Regions from separate parts of the Ruegeria sp. AG6 genome, predicted to be linked through region 1. Evidence: riboswitches for the same ligand, from Rfam matches in the RefSeq annotation. Region 1 holds a riboswitch; each other region holds the start of a gene.

Evidence for each region. A riboswitch is a leader RNA that binds a small molecule or an ion and turns the genes downstream of it on or off. The one in region 1 is predicted to bind cobalamin.
Region 2: it holds a riboswitch for cobalamin, as region 1 does, so the genes downstream of both, ACR0I0_RS00315 (DUF1636 family protein) here and ACR0I0_RS09670 (DUF1636 family protein) in region 1, are expected to answer to the same signal.
Region 3: it holds a riboswitch for cobalamin, as region 1 does, so the genes downstream of both, ACR0I0_RS19365 (hypothetical protein) here and ACR0I0_RS09670 (DUF1636 family protein) in region 1, are expected to answer to the same signal.
Region 4: it holds a riboswitch for cobalamin, as region 1 does, so the genes downstream of both, ACR0I0_RS15065 (aromatic ring-hydroxylating oxygenase subunit alpha) here and ACR0I0_RS09670 (DUF1636 family protein) in region 1, are expected to answer to the same signal.

Annotation. Positions count from the first base shown of each region.
Region 1 covers NZ_JBQFYQ010000003.1:120,158-124,791, forward strand. The annotation lists gene ACR0I0_RS09655 (FecCD family ABC transporter permease) at 1-185, opposite strand, end outside; gene ACR0I0_RS09660 (ABC transporter substrate-binding protein) at 187-1,137, opposite strand; gene ACR0I0_RS09665 (ABC transporter ATP-binding protein) at 1,154-1,927, opposite strand; gene ACR0I0_RS09670 (DUF1636 family protein) at 1,924-2,280, opposite strand; cobalamin riboswitch at 2,379-2,575, opposite strand; gene ACR0I0_RS09675 (D-lyxose/D-mannose family sugar isomerase) at 2,675-3,340, opposite strand; gene ACR0I0_RS09680 (carbohydrate kinase family protein) at 3,357-4,283, opposite strand; gene ACR0I0_RS09685 (glucokinase) at 4,315-4,634, opposite strand, start outside.
Region 2 covers NZ_JBQFYQ010000001.1:65,104-69,737, forward strand. The annotation lists gene cobN (cobaltochelatase subunit CobN) at 1-1,081, opposite strand, end outside; gene cobW (cobalamin biosynthesis protein CobW) at 1,085-2,140, opposite strand; gene ACR0I0_RS00315 (DUF1636 family protein) at 2,142-2,513, opposite strand; cobalamin riboswitch at 2,606-2,812, opposite strand; gene ACR0I0_RS00320 (SLC13 family permease) at 3,040-4,634, opposite strand, start outside.
Region 3 covers NZ_JBQFYQ010000015.1:7,705-12,338, reverse strand. The annotation lists gene rsgA (ribosome small subunit-dependent GTPase A) at 1-501, shown strand, start outside; gene ACR0I0_RS19370 (alpha/beta hydrolase family protein) at 541-1,374, opposite strand; cobalamin riboswitch at 1,532-1,752, shown strand; gene ACR0I0_RS19365 (hypothetical protein) at 1,844-2,251, shown strand; gene ACR0I0_RS19360 (protein-tyrosine phosphatase family protein) at 2,243-2,755, opposite strand; gene ACR0I0_RS19355 (DNA polymerase III subunit gamma/tau) at 2,927-4,634, shown strand, end outside.
Region 4 covers NZ_JBQFYQ010000007.1:152,834-157,467, reverse strand. The annotation lists gene ACR0I0_RS15070 (FAD-binding oxidoreductase) at 1-664, opposite strand, end outside; gene ACR0I0_RS15065 (aromatic ring-hydroxylating oxygenase subunit alpha) at 670-1,923, opposite strand; cobalamin riboswitch at 2,006-2,209, opposite strand; partial or broken gene ACR0I0_RS15060 (IS5/IS1182 family transposase) at 2,283-2,435, shown strand; gene ACR0I0_RS15055 (hypothetical protein) at 2,737-2,961, shown strand; gene ACR0I0_RS15050 (DUF3833 family protein) at 2,991-3,533, opposite strand; gene ACR0I0_RS15045 (DUF3833 domain-containing protein) at 3,530-4,147, opposite strand; gene ACR0I0_RS15040 (MFS transporter) at 4,144-4,634, opposite strand, start outside.

The DNA.
Region 1 (4,634 bases):
AGGCGAAGGTCGAAGACGATCCGGTGCAAGGGCGACATGTCTCCTTCCACCATACCGGTTCCGAGGCCGATTGCCGAAAAGACTTCGCGCACGGGGATTGGGGTGGTCCCATAGACGATCGACAACAGCAAAAGGGCGGTCAGAACAACCGCCCCCAGCACTATCAAACGGCCCAATTGGACCATATCAGTTGGTCTCCGGGTGCATCGCCTGTGCCATCTTCTCGATCGCCTCGATATTTGCCGGGCCGGGAGTCAGCTCTTCGTAACGCAGGCCAATCCAGCGCTCGTTCTTTACCGCGTCCGTTTGTGACATCACCGGGTGATCCTTGAGGAACTGGAAAGTGTCCTCTGCGCCGTTGCCGGACTGATAGTCGAGCAGCACCAGAAATTCCGGGTTAGCCGCTGCCACAGCTTCCCACGACGTGCGGCCCCAGCTGGTATCCAGATCATGAGTTACGTTCTCACCGCCAGCGGCTGCGATCATCGCATCGGGAATGGCGAACTTGCCGGCGGTAAACGGAGCATCGGCCGGTCCGTCCAACAGGAATACCCGCGGCTTTTCCAGATCGGCTGTTTTTGCTTGAATGGCGGACAACTTGTCCTTCCAGCCGGCAACCAGCGCCTCGGCCTTGTCTTCGACCTGCATGACCTTGCCCAGGCGCAGAACGTCATCAAACAACAGGTTCATGCTGGCTTCGGGGCGATCCTCGTCCAGATGCACGCAGCTTTCGGTCAGGATCATGGTCTTGATACCAAAGGGTTCCAGCGTGTCGGGCGTGACATCTCCGCCGGGTTTCATGCCATAGTACCAACCGGCAAAAAACAGATCAGGTTCGACGGCCACAAGGTTTTCAATCGTCGGGTACTTGGGGGCAAGCTCTGGGATGTCGCCGCGCTGAGCATCAAAGTCAGGGCTGGTTTTGTACCAGCCCGAAATCCCGGTAAGTCCCACGATCTTGTCCTGAAGGCCGAGTGCAAAGGCCATATCCGCCATGTTCATATCATGTACGACCAGACGTTCCGGCGCCGAGTCAAAAACCAGCGGTTCGCCGCAATTGTCCACGGTGACGGCTTCCGCTGCCACGCCACCTGCGAAGCCAGCGAAGACAACCACCGGCCAGAGTTTCTGCATCATATGTAAGTTCCTGTTATTATGACAATTTCCGTTTTCGGATGTCCAGTGCGGGGATCATGCGGCCTTCGTGCTGAAAGCACAGATAATCCACGCCGAATGTCTCACTTACCCGGTCTGGGGTCAGAACTTCGCCAACAGGCCCGAACCCCGTCAGGCGCGTGGCTTTCATCAACGCCACATGGGTGGCGAATTCCGGGATCATGACCAGATCATGGACGATCATGACGACCGTTACCCCCAGATCAGCGACCAGAGACAGCATGTGCCCCTTGGCATCGGGGTCCAGATGGTTGGTTGGCTCGTCCAGAAACAGCAAGGACGGGTTCTGGGCCAGAGCGCGCGCGATGTGCGCGCGCTGACGTTCTCCGCCGGACAGTTGACCCATCGTTTTGTTGGCAAAATGCAACAGCTCGGTCGTCGTCAGCACCCGTTCAAGATCAGCCCTGTGCTGAGTCACCGAACGTTCGCCCTGAATCGGGATTTGCCCCAGCGCAACGTAGTCTTGCAGGCGCATCCGCCCGTCGGGCATTTCCTGCTGCCCGACCACAGCAATGGAGCGGGCACGTTGGCGGGCGGACAGGGTCCGAAGGCTTTGTCCTTCTATCCAAACATCGCCCAACGCAATCCGTTCAATCCCGCACAGCAGTTTCAGCAGAGTGGTTTTGCCGGCGCCGTTCGGCCCGGCGATTGCCAGAATTGATCCTTCTTCCAGACGAAAGGACACATCCTGCAACAGGATGTCGCCATTGAGAGCGTAGTATCCCAAATTCTCTGCAATCAGAAAACTCATGATGACCCCCCGAAAGGTAAAGCGGGAATTCGCGATAAGGTCTTTGCGAAAAGGGCAGGGGGGCGGTCCGAGGCACTGGTCCAGCCGTCGTCGCTGTCGCCGAACTGGATCGCAAATTCGACCAAGGCAGACAGATCGCGGGATGTCGTGATATCGCCAAACAGGTACTGCGCTTTGCCCGGGGCCTGAAATCCGACGGTCATGGCCCGTTCACAACCTGCCATGCAGGCCACCATTCGGGTTTCAAAACCGTCAGGCAACCGGGCATCCAGCGCGTCTTGTGCGGCTTCGGCAGACATCGTCCCCTGACATGTTGAACAGATCAGAACGTAGTGATCAGAATAGCAGGTCATTGCCTTCTCCGTCGTTTGCCAGATGCAAACAGAGGGCACATACCCGGATATTACGCAAACGCGCCATCAAGCCTCCTTCCGAGACGCCCCGCCTCGGGTTGGTTCATAGTGTGATGGCAGGTCTCCTGACTTGCGGGTCGTTGCTTGGCCGACCTTCCCAACCCTTTTGGGTCAGTGGTGAAGTGGCGTCGCTCACCGCTTACAGTTGCGGGGGCAGTCACGGACTTGGCACATTCCAGCGCCGCACCGTGTTCCCATTTTCATCTCTTACGGAACCATCCCGCTCAGCTAGTCCGGCTACGCCTGACTTGTCAAGCGGCAGGCGAAAGGGTGGTGGACGGAATTGCAACGGTTGAGCCAGCGATCCTGCTGCGCCAGCCCGGACCGAACGGTGTCAATAGTCTGATACAAGAAGAAAATCCGGTTCGGTATCTTCCTCAATCTTTGAAAACCGTGGGATTGGCTTTTCAAACACATTGTCCGTTCGGTCGTCATTCACGGTCGATACCTCGCCAATAAGGCAATCACCGCGCTCGGCCCAGAAAGCGTGCCAGATGCCGGGCATCAGAGTTACGCTTTGCCCCGGCTTCAGCCGCAAGTGCTCTTCGGGTTGCAAGGTTACAGGGCAGGCATCGCTTGGGACCGTCACCGGGTTGTCGCGGTCGACGCCACCGTTTGGATCCGACGCATGGATTTCCAGAACGAGATCGCCGCCGCCCCGGTTGATGATGTCTTCTGCCTTGATGATATGCCGGTGCATCGGAGAAAGCTGATTTTCTTTCGAGATCAACAGTTTTTCCGCATAGAGCATCCCGCGCCCGGATTTCAGATCCTTCGCCTCACCATTGCGCAAAGTGAATAGAAACAGTCCAAGTTCATCAAAACGGCCCTGGGCGTAATCGGTAATGTCCCATCCCAGCCCGCGACTGCGGATCGTTTCGGCCAGAGGGCTGCGCATTTTCTCGGGCGACCAATCCGCAAAGGGTGGCAACGCGGCACCGAAGGACTGAATGAACGCCTGTGCCCGGGTCTTGATACGGTTGATTTCGGATCGTTTCATCATGCCGTCCCACAGATCAAAGTTCGTGCGCCCAGGGGGGTTCTGCCCCGGCTCGGGAAACGGTCACGGCCGCCACGTCAGCGCCCAGTTCCATGGCTGCTTGCAGGCTTTCAACCGTCAATCCGCGCAGACCTGACTTGGTCAGATGCCCTGCGCGGCTGAGCTCGGTCAGAACGCCGGCGTTGAACGTGTCACCTGCGCCGATCGTATCGACCACTTCAACGGGCTTCACAGGAACCGAAACTTCGGAACCATCCGCCAGGTAACCGTGCGCCCCGTCACTGCCGCGCGTGACGATGACAACGGAAGGACCCGCCTGCAACAGCACAGACGCCTTTGCGGCTTCGGATTCAGCGCCCGGAATGATCCAGTCCAGGTCCTCGTCTGAAACCTTGACGATATCCGCACGCGAGATCATGCGGTTCAAACGCGTCCGAAACCGGGTTTGATCCTTGATGAAATCCGGGCGAATATTCGGGTCCAGCATCACCGCACGGTCGGAACCGTGGCGGTCCAGAAGGGCGGCATATGCATCTGCGCAAGGTTCACACGCAAGGCTGATTCCGCCGAGATACAGGGCAGAGACAGCGGGAAGCTGATCGGGCATGTCCTCGGGCAGCAACATCCGGCCTGCGGTGTTTTCATCAACAAAGCTGTAAGACGCGTGTCCATCCGAGAGCTGCACAAAGGCAAGCGTGGTAGGGCGGTCCGAGATGATGACATGTGTCGTGTCCACATGGCTCGCTTTCAGCGCATCGATCAGTTGCTGGCCGAACATGTCCGATGACAAACCTGTCAGCATCCCAACCGGAACACCCAGACGTCCCATCGCGACGGCTGTGTTCAGAACTGCACCACCAGTATGTGGCACAAAACCAATTGCGCCCGACGCGGTCGGTTCTGAAATCATATCTATCAGCGCTTCACCACAGCACAGAATCATGTCTTGGTCCTTCTTGGTACAGAGAATTCGGTCAGTCTGGTTGCTGTCTCAGCGCGTTCTTGCAGAAGTTGTTTGCGCCGATGATCCCGAACTCTGCCTGTTCAGACACGTAGAGGTTCAGGGAACGGCGCAAATCGCTGAAGCGGCCGCCGCCGTTGAACGCATCCTTGAAACTGTCACTGAATAGCCAGCGGTTTTTCTCGGCAACGCCGCCGACGAGGAAAACGCCTCCCTCTGGCATCAAGGTGACCGCCAGATCACCCATCAAAGCACCCAGATGGGTGGTAAAAATCTGCGCGGCTTTTTCGGCGACCAGATCGGTACCGTTGCGGGCATCGTTCAGAATTTCCT
Region 2 (4,634 bases), on a different contig from region 1:
CGATGATCGCTTCGATCCGGTCCGGTTCGGGACGGTGTGCAAAGCGCGCGTATTCCAGATGCGGATCGCGTTTTCCGGGTTCCTTGAAAGACGCAACTCCTGCTGAGATCCGTCCATCCACCTCGGGCAGTACCACATGCATGGCAAGATCGGCCGGGGACAAACCGCGTTCCGCCTCGGCCCAGGCTTTGCGGCGCGAGGTGGCGAGAGCGACCTGAAACACCGGCACGCCTGCAGCGTCCAGAGGCGACGTTCCCGACGCGCCTTTTCCCGAAAACGAAGTGGCGTTGATAATGGCAGATGGGTTCAGCGCAACAACCTGTTCCCGCAACCATTCGGCGGCTACAGGCGCCTTGAGAGACGGGGCAAACAGGCCCACCGCCGCGTATCCACGGGCGCGCAGGCTGCGGATCAGGGCTGCGATCGGGGCGGTGTCTGCCGAGGTCAGGTAAGCGCGGTAAAAGGTGACGAGGATTCGTTTGGTCTTGCCTTCGAATGCGGTTTCCACCGGGATTACGCCGCGATCCGGACACCACACGCCACATTCGGGCAAGGTCTTGGCGCCCATCACCGGACCGGCATAAAGCCCCGCCGCCAAAGCCATCTGCGCCAGCGCCGCCTGTGCCGCGACCTCGCCGCCGGTATCGCACAGATGCGCCAGACGCCGCAGGGTCGAGACCGGCAGGGTGGAATAGTCATCCAGCCGCGTGTCCTCGCGCCCGTCGGCGGGCAGCACCGCCAGTGCGATGCCCTTGGCCTGCGCCAGCGCCAGAACCTGCTGCAACCCATAAGCCCAGTAGGGCACCCCGCCGATCAGACGGATCAGAATGCCCTTGGCGCCTTGAAGCGTCTGTTCGACATAGGTATCGACCGACAGCGGGTGTTTCAGAGCCGTCAAATTCGCCAGCCGCAGGGTCGGCATTCGCCCTTCCGGTCCGCCACCACGATGCCAGCCCGCCGCGAAAGCGCCTAGGTCGCTGTCCGAAAAGGACAGCACCACCAGGTCCGCCGGGCTCTGGCCCAGATCGGTTGGGGTCTCGGTTTCCTCGAGCCCGTGGCTTTCGCGAAAGACGACGTGCATGGCTTACTCGGCGGCCTCACGCACACCCACGAGGATTTCGCGGATTTCCGCCTCTTTGATATCGTCATGCTCGGCGATGACGACCAGACGCGAACGGCGTTCTTCACCGGGTTCCCACGGGCGGTCATACTGGTGACGCACGCGGGCACCCACTGCCTGGACCAGCAGGCGCATGGGTTTGCCCTGAACGGCGGCATACCCTTTGACGCGCAGGATGTTCAGTTCATTGGCCAGGCGTTCGATATTGGCGACCAGTTGGGCCGGATCGGTCTGCTCGGGCAGCTCGACGATGATGCTTTCGAAATCGTCATGCTCGTGATCGTGATGGCCGTCGTGATGCGAGGGTCGGGCGTCCATGTCATCCTCGGCGGCGGCTTCCAGACCCAGCACAACGCGCACGTCCACGGCACCTTCTGCCACTTCGACGACGGGTAGGGGGCGCGGCGCCTCGGCGGCGATGATCTCGCGCGCTTTGGCCACGCCTTCGGGGCCGGCGAGGTCGGGCTTGGTCAGCAGGATGATGTCAGCGCACGAGATCTGATCCTTGAACACCTCGGAAAGGGGCGTTTCGTGGTCGATCGAGTCATCGGCCATGCGCTGCGCATCCACTGCTTCGACATTGGGCGCGAAGCGGCCTGCGGCCACGGCCTCGGCATCGGCCAGGGCGATCACGCCGTCGACGGTGATCTTCGAGCGGATGTCAGGCCAGTCGAATGCCTTGAGCAGCGGTTTCGGCAGGGCCAGACCGCTGGTTTCGATCAGGATGTGATCCGGGCGTGGCTCCAACGCCATCAGGGCCTCGATGGTGGGAATGAAATCATCTGCCACGGTGCAGCAGATGCAGCCATTGGCCAGTTCCATGATGTTTTCCGCCGGGCAATCAGGAATGGCGCAGGATTTCAGGATGTCGCCATCGACGCCTACATCGCCGAACTCGTTGACCACGACAGCAAGGCGCTTGCCCTGTGGGTTCTGCATCAGGTGACGCACCAAAGTGGTCTTGCCCGATCCCAGAAAGCCGGTGATCACTGTGACGGGGAGTTTTTCGAGGTTCGACATGTCAGGCTCCAATGGGGGGAATGCGCGAGGCACAGTTCTTGCGAAAATGTTCGGGGCGTTCGCGCCATTTCACCAAACCATCTTCGGTGGCCAGATACTTGGTCGCGCCGTCGACGATGACGTCGACATGATCTGTTTCGTTCAGGTTTTCATACACGAAGGTCCAGCGGCCCGGCCCGCGCAACACGATCGAACAGCCTTGATCACAGTTTGACAGGCATTCAACGGCTTTCAGGGTGACACCGTCGGGCAGGTCCGCCTGTTCCAGAGCCTTGTGTAACAAAGCGCCCGGGCGTTGCGTGTCATCTTCCACAGGCAGGCCGCGACGGCAGGTGGTACAGACCAGCAACTCGACTGGTGCGGTATCGGTCATGTCTCTCATCCCCCCAAATCCTCTTCGCGGGGGACGGGGTTTCATGCGGGCCACGAATGGTCATGGACCCGACACCGGAACACCCCGCCCGGTTTCAACTTCGGTTGTTGGCAGGTCTCCCGGCTTGCGGATGCCAGAGGCGGGCCTCTGTCGGATGTCCCGCCTTCCCGGCTTTCGGGCCAGTGGCATTGGGCATCCTCTCCGTTCACGGTCGCGGGGGCGGCTGCGTTTGGCGGCAAGACCGTTGACGCATTCCCTTTTCATCGGCTGTCACCGACACCAACGAAAGGGACATGCGGCACCGCTGGCCTGCTTGTCAAGCGAGTCGCGCGCAACAATGATGCAGAGGCATGGAAAGCGACCTGTGGGCGTCGATGGGCGGCATGGCGTGCCGGGACCCAGCCTGAGATGGGCCGGGCGACGAACAGTATGTTAGCAAGGGGCGTAGACTATGGTGAACGGGTGCCTTGACTGAACCTGTCCCGATGATGGGAAAAGACCACCGAACACCGCAGATCCTCTTGCGCTAATAGATGACGTTGATCATGAGCAGGGAGACGACCAGAAACAGCGCCGTCATTATTCCGCCGGAGCGAACGAAATCCATCACCTTGTATCCGGCCGGACCCATGATCAACGCGTTTACCTGATGGGTTGGGATGATGAAGCTGTTCGAGGTCGATATGGCGACCGTCAGGGCAAAGACGGCCGGGTTTCCACCCGCCGCCACCGCAATCGATACTGCCAGAGGCACCAGCAGGACCGTGGCCCCCACGTTGGACATGACCAAAGAAAAGGCCGTCGCCAGAATGGCGATGCCGGTTTGCAACGACCAGAGCGGCCAGCCGTCCAGAATTATCATGATCTGCTGGGCGATCCACGCGGCCGTGCCTGTGTTCTGCACGGCTTGTCCCAAAGGTATGAGGCAGGCGAGCAGGAATACGGTGTTCCATCCGACCGCGCGGTACGCCTCGTCCACGCTGAGCACACGGGTCAGCATCATGCCCACCGCGCCGGTAAGAAGACAGAGTGAAAGCCGGACGTCCGTGAACAGGATCAACGACAGCGAAATGGCGAAGAATGCCAGGGCCCAGCCGACTTTTTGCGGCCTCAGCTCGTCCTGAGGAAAGTCTGTCGTCACAACGACGAAATCCGGATCTCGTTTGATCCGCATCAGGTTGTCCCATCTGGTATGGGCCACAAGCATGTCGCCCGCCTGAAACTTTTCGAGCCCGATCTGCGTGGATTCGTGATCCTCGGTCTCGACATGGCTCAGCGTCTCTTCGCCGCGGTGAATGGCCAGCAGCGACATCCCGTAGGTCTTGCGAAACAAAAGCTCGCGGGGGCATTTGCCGATCAGCTTGCTGTCAGGCGTGATGACCACCTCGGCCACGCCTGCATTGGTTGGGGCGAACTCTTCGACGAAAATGTCCAAGTCCGGAAGAACGGTCAGCCCGTATTTCTCGGCGAACTTCTCGACCTCCCAACGGCGGCCGACGATGGCCAGCCGACACGGCGCTGCAATTTCCGCTGTCAAAACCTGAACCATCGAGGTTTTGCCGCGATAGAAGGTTGAAATGATGTACAGGTGGTTTTCGTGGTTGATGTCGGCCAGAATCTCGCCGACCAGGGGGCTGTCCTCGGGCACCACGACTTCGAACACATCAGCTTTGAGGCCATAGACCCTTTGCAGGTATTCCTGTGTCCCTTGTCCGGTACCCGTATTGTCAGGTCCTTCAGCCTCGGGCAAAACCCAGCGTCCCAACAGCAGAAAGTAACCAATTCCCGTCAGGATCAGAACCGCACCGATCGGCGTGACCGAGAACAGGCCGAAGGGCTCCATTTTCTGAGAGGCCGGCAGACTGTCATTTGCCGTCAGGATCAGATCGTTCAGCAGGATAAGAGGAGACGACCCGACCATCGTCATTGTGCCGCCCAAAATGGCGCAGAATCCCATTGGCATGAGCAGGCGCGACAGCGGTATGCCTGACCGTGTGGAAATTCGGCTGACAACCGGCAGAAACAGAGCAGCGGCGCCTACATTCTGCATGAACGAGGATATGACGCCAACGGTGCCGGAAATGATTGGTACAACCCTGCCTTCGGATTTGCCGCCGTATT
Region 3 (4,634 bases), on a different contig from region 1:
CTGTCCTGGTGCCCCAAAAGCCAGACCGGAGCGCTGGTTGGATCGTCGGGCGTTGGCAAGACGACACTTGCCAATACCATGACCGATCAGGATCTCGCCACCTCGGACATTCGCGAGGATGACGCGCGGGGCCGGCACACGACGACCGCACGCGCATTGCACCGGATGCGCAACGGTGGCTGGTTGATCGATACACCCGGAATGCGCGCGTTGCGCCTGCTGGACGCTCGGGACGGGATCGACGACGTTTTCTCGGACCTTGCCGAGTTGAGCCGGGACTGCCGTTTTTCGGATTGCCAGCACAGCTCCGAGCCCGGATGTGCCGTGCAAAAGGCAATAAGCCACGGCACGCTTGATCCGGCTCGATTGGACCGGTGGCGCAAGCTTCGGCGCGAAGATCAGCGCAATTCTGAAACCGTCGCGCAGTCCCGGGCGCGGGACAAAGCGTTCGGCAAGATGGTCCGTGGCGTCATGAAGGAAAAGAAACTTCGCAACCGGTGATCGTTGGGCGGTGCCCGGCCCGTCCTGCGCCGCGTCTGATCAAGCGATCAGTCGCGGCCAAACCGCTGCATTGCGCCGGGCAAATGCTCCGATATGACCAACCTCGGGCAACCCGAAATCGGCAGGGCTCAGCAGGTGGCGGTTGGCATCGGGGCCGTAAAGATCCGCAAGCCGCCAAACCGCTTCCGGCGGCACCATCTGGTCGTCCTCGAAGGTGAACAAATCCACGGGCGTTCCAGAATCCTTCCACTGCGCCGCAGGTAACTCATGCCCGATTTCAGGCACATAGTTCAAAGGCGCCGTACACCATTTGCGCCACTGCCAATAGACCGATGCCGGCAGATCCGAGCCGAACCCGATCGCCTTTCCGGGAAGGTAGCCAAGGGCTCGGGCCAAAAGCGGGGCATGACCATACCAGAACAATCCTGCCAAACCACGATAGGGCCATGGATGGTCGCTTAGGGTTACCAGCCCCGAACACACACAGATCATGCGATCAATCAGATCGATATCCGGCTGCACAGGCCCCAACATCGCGCCGATCGAATGGCCGATGGTCCAATGCTGCGAATCGGGAAACCGTCTGCGCATTTCTGCCCGTGCCGCGGGCATGTCGATCAAGGCCCAATCCGCCATGGTCGCACGCGAATCTTTCAGGCGGCCGGTCAAGGAATGCCCGTAATCGCGATAGTCATAGGTCAGGCAGGCCATACCCTGCTCGGCAGCAAGCCATCGTGCGAAATGACGGTAATAATCGCGCGGCACACCCGTTGCACTGTTCAGCACGACGACGATTTCGGGCGAAGACAGCGGGCTGTACAACCGGGCAGACAGTGTTTTCTGCCCGGACGGAAAGCGAAATTCTTCGGTCATTACCGTTTGCTCTGTGTCCAACATGATCTCTGGCTTTGCGCTTGGTAAATCCGGTTTCCGAACCTCAACGCCCTCGACACTATGCATGAACCAACACCGTATCCAGCATGACCAAGCGTCCGGTCAAAAGATCGGCTTGACTCGATGCGTGCTCAAACGCTAGCGGTTGTGTGATGGTTTCCGGCCTCCACAAGGGGTCGGGATGAAAAGGGAACACGGTGCGGTAATGTCTGGTCATGCAGGCAACAACCAAATCCGCGACTGCCCCCGCAACTGTAAGCGGTAAGCGATGCCGAAACACCACTGGCCCAAAGGCTGGGAAGGTCGGCAAAGCGATGACCCGCAAGTCAGGAGACCTGCCATCGGAAACGAAACCGAAACTCGGGCGGGGTGTCCGGGCAGGTCCTGACGGCATCACGCTGTCCCACCTGTCCCAAATATCCTGTCCACCAAGCGCGGAGGGCGCAGGATGATCTGGAAGACAAAGACACATGAATTCAGTGCAACAGTATGTCAGCGGACGGGCAAAACCTGTCCCGCTTTGGCGCGGCTGGCGCGCTCGATATCCGAAGCCATGGCCCAGGCGACCTCGGCCACAAGTGACGATTTCGAGATTGAGGGCAGCAGCGCGCTGTCACATTGCAGCGAAGGATGTCATGCAATTTTCCGCGCGCAATCAGACCGCATTCGTGTCTTTTGCGGGACGCAGCCCGAAACCGCGATTGAGCCGCTGAACGGCTATGCCGACCTGATCTTCGGAAACACGTTCAGTGCGATGCCATCCGGCGTCGTGAAAACCCTACCCTGCGCGATGATCGAAGTTTCTACGATCCGGCCTCGAAAACCTGCTTGCGCGCCCGCGCAGATTTCAATCTGAGTCCAGACTGACCTGTGCCTGGGCACGCCGAGAGGCCCAGGCCAGTTGCGCATCCGTTTCGACGGCGCAAGGGCGCACCGCCCGCAATCGTTGCAGCGCCGTGTCCGCGCCTTCGCCGCATTCGACCATCAGCCGCAGGACAATCATACCTGACCTGCCACAGCCCCCGCGGCAGTGTACCAATACGCGACCTCCGCCGGACAGCGCGTGCCGGGCCGCGGCGCTGACGGACGGCCACGCGTCATCAATCGCTTTTGTCGGCGCTCCGAAATCTTCGATCGGCAGGTGAACCCATCGGCTGGCGCGGCTTTGAATATCGCTTCCAAATTCCTGCGCCCCGTCCTGAAGCATTTCGACATCCGTCGTCATCGAAACAACAAGCCCCGGCTGCCACGCTGCGATCATATCCAGATCGCTGGAGTAATCTCCGCCGCGTCCGGGCATCGAGGTCAGCGCCAGCGTTCCGCCACCGACTTGCAGGGCATAGATCACCAACTGCGACATGAATCCTGTCCTCCCCAAAGAACTCTTTACAAAAATGAGCCATTAAATCCGCTGATGCAGTTTAGTGCGAAAGCGACTCGTTTCTAAATCAAAAATCATCGCGCCACGCTGTGGACGCGGGCAACGGTGGCCACTACGCTGTGCCCAAGCACCGAATCCCAACGAGAAGACATGACAGACAGCTCCAGCCCCGCCTATCAGGTTCTCGCCCGCAAGTATCGCCCGGAAACCTTTGCCGATCTGGTGGGTCAGGATGCCATGGTGCGCACCCTGAAAAACGCGTTCGCGGCCGACCGGATCGCGCAGGCCTTCATCATGACCGGCATTCGCGGCACCGGCAAAACCACGACCGCAAGGATCATCGCCAAGGGCATGAACTGCATCGGACCCGACGGAACCGGTGGCCCCACGACCGAACCCTGCGGTCAGTGTGAACATTGTGTCGCCATCATGGAAGGCCGCCATGTCGACGTGATGGAGATGGACGCCGCCAGCCGTACGGGCGTCAACGACATCCGCGAGATCATTGACAGTGTCCGCTATCGCGCCGCCAGCGCGCGTTACAAGATTTACATCATCGACGAGGTTCATATGCTCTCGACCAGCGCGTTCAACGCGCTGCTCAAGACGTTGGAAGAACCGCCCGCGCATGTGAAGTTCATCTTCGCAACCACTGAAATCCGCAAAGTCCCTGTCACTGTGCTGTCCCGCTGCCAGCGTTTCGACCTGCGCCGGATCGAACCCGAAGACATGATTGGCCTGCTGCGCAAGATCGCCGAAGCGGAAAACGCCCAGATCGCCGAAGACGCGCTGGCGCTGATCACCCGAGCAGCGGAAGGATCGGCCCGGGATGCGACCTCGTTGCTGGATCAGGCGATTTCGCATGGGGCTGGCGAGACGACCGCCGATCAGGTCCGTGCAATGCTTGGACTGGCAGACCGTGGCCGGGTTCTGGACCTTATGGATATGATCCTGCGCGGCGATGCCGCCGGAGCACTTACCGAGTTGAGCGGCCAATACGCCGAAGGCGCAGACCCGCTGGCGGTGCTGCGCGATCTGGCCGAGATCACGCATTGGGTGTCCGTCGTGAAGATCACGCCTGACGCGGCGCAGGATCCGACGGTTTCTCCGGATGAACGGACCCGGGGCCAACACATGGCCGAGGCTCTGCCGATGCGGGTTCTGACCCGGATGTGGCAAATGCTGCTGAAGGCGCTCGAGGAAGTCTCGGCTGCGCCCAACGCCATGATGGCCGCTGAAATGGCCGTTATTCGCCTGACCCATGTGGCGGATTTGCCCAGCCCCGAAGAGCTGATCAAACGGTTGCAAGATGCCCCGCCACCACCGCCGGGCGGGCCCAATGGCGGCGTTTCGATATCCCGACCGGGCGCCGGTCCGGCGCCGGCTGGCGCGACCCATCCACCTGCCTACGCGCCGTCCCCTCGCGGTTCCGGTGGCGCACCGGTTGCAGCCCTGGCGCAGGATGCCCAGACGGCCCTTGCCCATTACCCGACCTTCGACCACGTGGTGGAACTGATCCGGACCAATCGCGACGTAAAGTTGCTGGTCGAGGTGGAAAACGGCGTGCGCCTCGTCTCCTATCAACCCGGACGAATCGAATTCACACCCGCCACCCAGGCACCGGCGGATCTGGCGCCACGACTGGGCACTGCCTTGCAACGCTGGACAGGAAATCGGTGGGCTGTCTCGATCGTCTCGGACGGAGAAGCCCCCACGATTGCAGAAGTCAGGGATGAGGCCGAGCTCGCACTGAAATCCGAGGCCGAACAACATCCTTTGGTGCAGGCGGTATTGGCGCAATTCCCAAAGGCGAAAATCACTAGGATCGAAACGCCGGAGCAACGCGCCGCCAAGGTCG
Region 4 (4,634 bases), on a different contig from region 1:
AGACTTCGCGCTCAAGGTAATCCGGCGCCATCAGGCCCAGCATCAATTGGTTGAACTGACCCTGATATCCCGTCCATGGGCGGTAGCGGTCCGGCTCTTCCACAACGAATTTCAGGTCCAAACCATCCGTGCGGCTGGCCATCTGTTCCAAGCGCTGGCGGAAGATAATCTCGGATGGCCGCTTGGCGCAGTTGATGAAGACAACGTCCAGATCGCGGCCTTCGTCCCACATGCAGGTGGTCATTGACATCATCGGTGTGATGCCTGAGCCAGCCGAGATAAACAGGAACTTGCGCGCATCGCTCAGTGCGTTGGTGAACAGGCCCGCAGGCCCAACGGCCTTGAGCCGCATGCCGGGTTGAAGATTGTCCAGCATCCAGCGCGTGCCGATACTGTCGGGTTGCGCTTTGGCGGTGATGGTGATCGACCGCGGCCGCGATGGCGACGATGAGATTGTGTAGGTGCGATACACGACTCCCCCGGGCTGGCCGGGCGCCGGAATCTCGAGCGTCAGGAACTGACCGGGGTGATAGGCGAACTGCGCCCCCGAGGGGGCTCGGAACGAAAAGCTGGCGGTGTTCGGCATCTCGGGCACGACCGAGACACATTCCAGCATCTCTCCATCCTGCCAAACGGCTGATGAAAGCGTGTCCAGATCTTTCATCAGACTTACTCCGCCGCCATGTAGTCAGGGGTCAGGCGGGCCGACACTGTGCTGCAATACCAATCCACGAATTGCAGTACGCCGGATTCCTGAATGGCTGAATACGGGCCGGGCACATAGGCCGGGCTGTTGATGCCCTGCTGGTTGTCCTCGACCACCTGACGGTCTTCGTCATTCGTGGCGACCCAGACTTCGGTCAGGCGTTTCACGTCGTAGTCAACGCCTTCAACCGCATCCTTGTTGACCAGCCATTTGGTCGTGACCTCGGTCTCTGTCGGGCTGATCGGCGTAACACGGAAAACAATCGAGTGATCGGCAAGAAAGTGGTTCCACGTGGTCGGATAGTGGAACTTCAAAAGCGATCCCGCATCCGCAAAGGGCGACCGGCCCAACCAGCGGCGCACGGCGGATTTCCTGTCCATCGTATAGCTCTCGGCGCCTTCTTTCAGCGGCATCCGCGCCAGACGGAATTGGCCGTCCTCGTGCAGATAGAACTGCGATGGCATACCCGCTGACTGGCACCTGTCGAAATGGGCTTGCATATAGGCTGGGGTTTCACCGCCTTCGATCCCCGTCACGCCCGGATCATCAGGGAAGGTCCGGCACAGCGCAGGGTGGTTGCCGCCGCAGTGATAGCACTCGCGATTGTTTTCCCAGACCAGTTTCCAGTTGCCGTTCTCGATGATCGAGCTTTCGAATGCGACCTTGGCATTCGCAAGATCATGCGGCTCAAGATACGGGCGCGCGATATTGGCAAACGTGTCAAAATCCGGGGCGACATCCGCCAGACAGATATAGACCAACCCGGCAAGCTCGCGGCAATGAACCGTCTTCAAACCATGCTGTCTGGGATCAAACTCCGGCCCCATGTCGCGGGCCCACAGCAAAGAGCCGTCAAGCTCGTAGGTCCATTGGTGATACGGGCAAACCAGCTTCGGCGCGTTGCCTTTTGCTGCCTTGCATATGATCGAGCCGCGATGGCGGCAGGTGTTGTGAAACGCCCGGATCTGGTTGTCGGCGCCGCGCACGATGATCACGCGATAGGCACCCACGTTGTACGTTACATAGTCGCCGGCTTTCACCAGTTCACAGGCCGGAATGGCAAAGAGCCATTCGCGATAGTGGATGGTTTCCAGGTCGGTCTGAAAGATCTCGGGGTCGGTGTAAAAGGCCCGTTCCAGAGCATAGCCCGGGATTCGACGCGCCAACAGGTTTTGGACATTGTTCACTTCTGGCTCTCCTGCCGCGCCCCGCGGCATTGCTTGGGCAGATGACAGGGAGGAACCGTCCGGAGGCGCGCGAGGACCACGTCCGAAACCCGTGTCCCCACCGCCACCCGCGGTTTGACATATCTGCAAGGCTGGTTTCCGGACTTGAAAGGGGCTTGCACCCGGTTGCGACACCTTCCCGGGATCCTCGTCCCAGTGGTTGATTGTCGAACCTGACCTTCCTTACCGTTGCGGGGGCAGCGCCGGAATTCCACCGGCTTCCCAATTCTCCGCGGTCTGAGAATCAAACAGCGGCACCTCACGATGGCAGCCTACTTTCTACCTGCTTGGGCGCTGAAATGCTTGCGACATTTCCGGTTTCAAAACAGACATGGAAATTTTCCGGTTGAGTGGACGGCGCCGGGATCACGGTCCTTGGCACAGGGGCATGGCAAGCCCGCCAGCACGGCGTTCTGCAGGGGCCAGTGGGCTTTGCGATGGATGCGGCCACGTCTGACATCCGCGCCGTCAAATTGTCCCCCAGCCGTGACAGCGAAGGCCCGGCTGCTCTGCTCAGAAACGAAACGCTGCACGTCGCCTGAGCATGGCTGGAAAAGAGAGAGTCAGGCCAAGTGAAGGAGGTTTGCAGCAAACCCTTTTGGGTGAAGTTGATCCGTTTGGGATAGTGCTGGCTTGCCATGAGGCAGGTGAAGAAGGCGAATATCCGTCATGCGAGAGTTGTCAGTCCATCCTGTCAACGGACGGTAGAAAACCTCATTTTGTCCATAAAAAATTGTCTTTTTCGGGAAAAACCATTACGTTTTCCGAAAATGGTGGAAAACACCGGAGGCAGTAAGAGAGCAGATGCCAAAACCGAAAACAGGTGTTTTGCGGACAACAGTTCCTTCGCGCCTCATGGGAAAACGGGATGGTCTGTTTTTCCTCTGGGGGCAGATAGAACGCGCGCGCTTGAAGGTCGAGGGCGGCGAACGCGCCGAGGGCGCAGCCTCGGACGGGCCAAGGGCAAACACGGCCGGTGAGGTCAAGGGATCGACGACAGCATTGGTGGACGAGTTTATTTTCTACTGACTTTTGTGATGAAACCGGGCCTGACGGCCCTATTTCTTCTCGAAGAACAGGATGACTTCACCCAGACGGACGCCATAGCGTGAGACATACGCGCGGTTCAGCAGACGGTCGTCATCCAGCAGCCACATCCAGTCGTCGAATTTGACACGCATGGTCCCGTCCTTGATCGGCAGGTCGATCTTGTATTTCCAGTTGAACGTATCCCCGCGTTCAATCCCGCTGGCGGTGCCCAGCACGCCAGGCGCCGTACCGGTCCACGTATCCTCTCCGGTTTTGGTCAATGTCCAGATGCGTTGTTCCGTCGCGCCATCGTCGTAGACGAAGTCTTCGACCAGGGTCAGGGTTTCGCCGTCCCATGTTCCGTCGATATCAACCGTGAATCTGCGGGGGATATTTCCCAGAACATCCTGAAACTGACCGTAGGCCACTGTTTTACCCTCAAAAAACTCTTCCAGGTTCAACTGCCGGTCCGACAGAAACGTTTTTGGTACCTTCGGTTTGCTGGAGCAGGCCGCCAGAAGTGTAAGGCTTGCGATGGCAATGCAGGCGATGAAAGAGCGAAAGGTGATCATTGCAACGGCTTCCCTTCCAAAGTCGCGTCATACCCGTTTGACCCACTTGGATGCATCGGTTTCGATCTGGGGCTTGGACGCATTGTGGCGATCAGTTCCGCGACCTTGACGCCAAACTTGCGCATCTCGGACCGATTCATGATGACGCCGGTTTCTGTCAGGTACATCCAATCGGTGACATCCAGTGTGTGTCCACCAGCGTCATCTGGCAGAATGATACGATAGGTCAGTTTTACCGTGGACCCCGAGATAATGCCCCGACCTTCGCCCACGATATCATCCGCCATTGCCGTGAATGTGTTGCCAGTTCCCAGCGTCAGGTACCATTTGCGGGTCATCTGTTTTCCGTTGGAATAGGTGAAGTACTCGGTCAGCGTGCCCGAGTTGCCTTGCCATTCGCCGGACATGCGCGCGACAAAGCTGTTCGACATTTTGCCGTTGGGGCCATAGATCAGGCCTTCGGACAAGATCTCTCCGTTCAGGTGTTTTTTCAGCGAAAAATTTGGCCCGGTGCCACTGTAATCGGACGGCGATTGCGCGCGAAAGCTCAGCAGCCTTGCACGGATGAAGACGGCGGTCAGAAGGACCAGAAGGATGATGCTGAAAGCGTTCATTTGCTTGTGACCTCGGTGGGCAGGGTCAACACCATCCCGAACGCTCCGACTTTCAGGATGCAGGGCAGCACCGCATAGGCAAGATTGAGTGTATCCAGAGCCTGTGCTGAATTGGTTTGACCGGGGGTGAAACCGCTGCGTTCCAGCAGCGGCAGAGTGAAAAAGGCAGCCAGGGCGAGGCCCAGTTTGCCAGCGAAGGACCAGATGCCAAACGCGGCTGATGCGTTCAGCCCGGCCCGGGTAAGGACGATCGAGAACATCGCAGGCAACACGACCATATCCGCGCCCAACGCCGCGCCCGAGGCGAGACAGATCATTGCAAAACCCGCAAGGTTTCCTGAACTCAGTGTGGCAGCGCCGATAAAGCCGGCGATCGAGAGCGGCATGGCGATAATCAGAGTCTGTTTCGGGCCAATTTTGTTACTGAGCTTTGCCCACAGCGGAACGCTCGCGCCTGCGCTCAGGAAGAACAGGATCAACAAAGGAC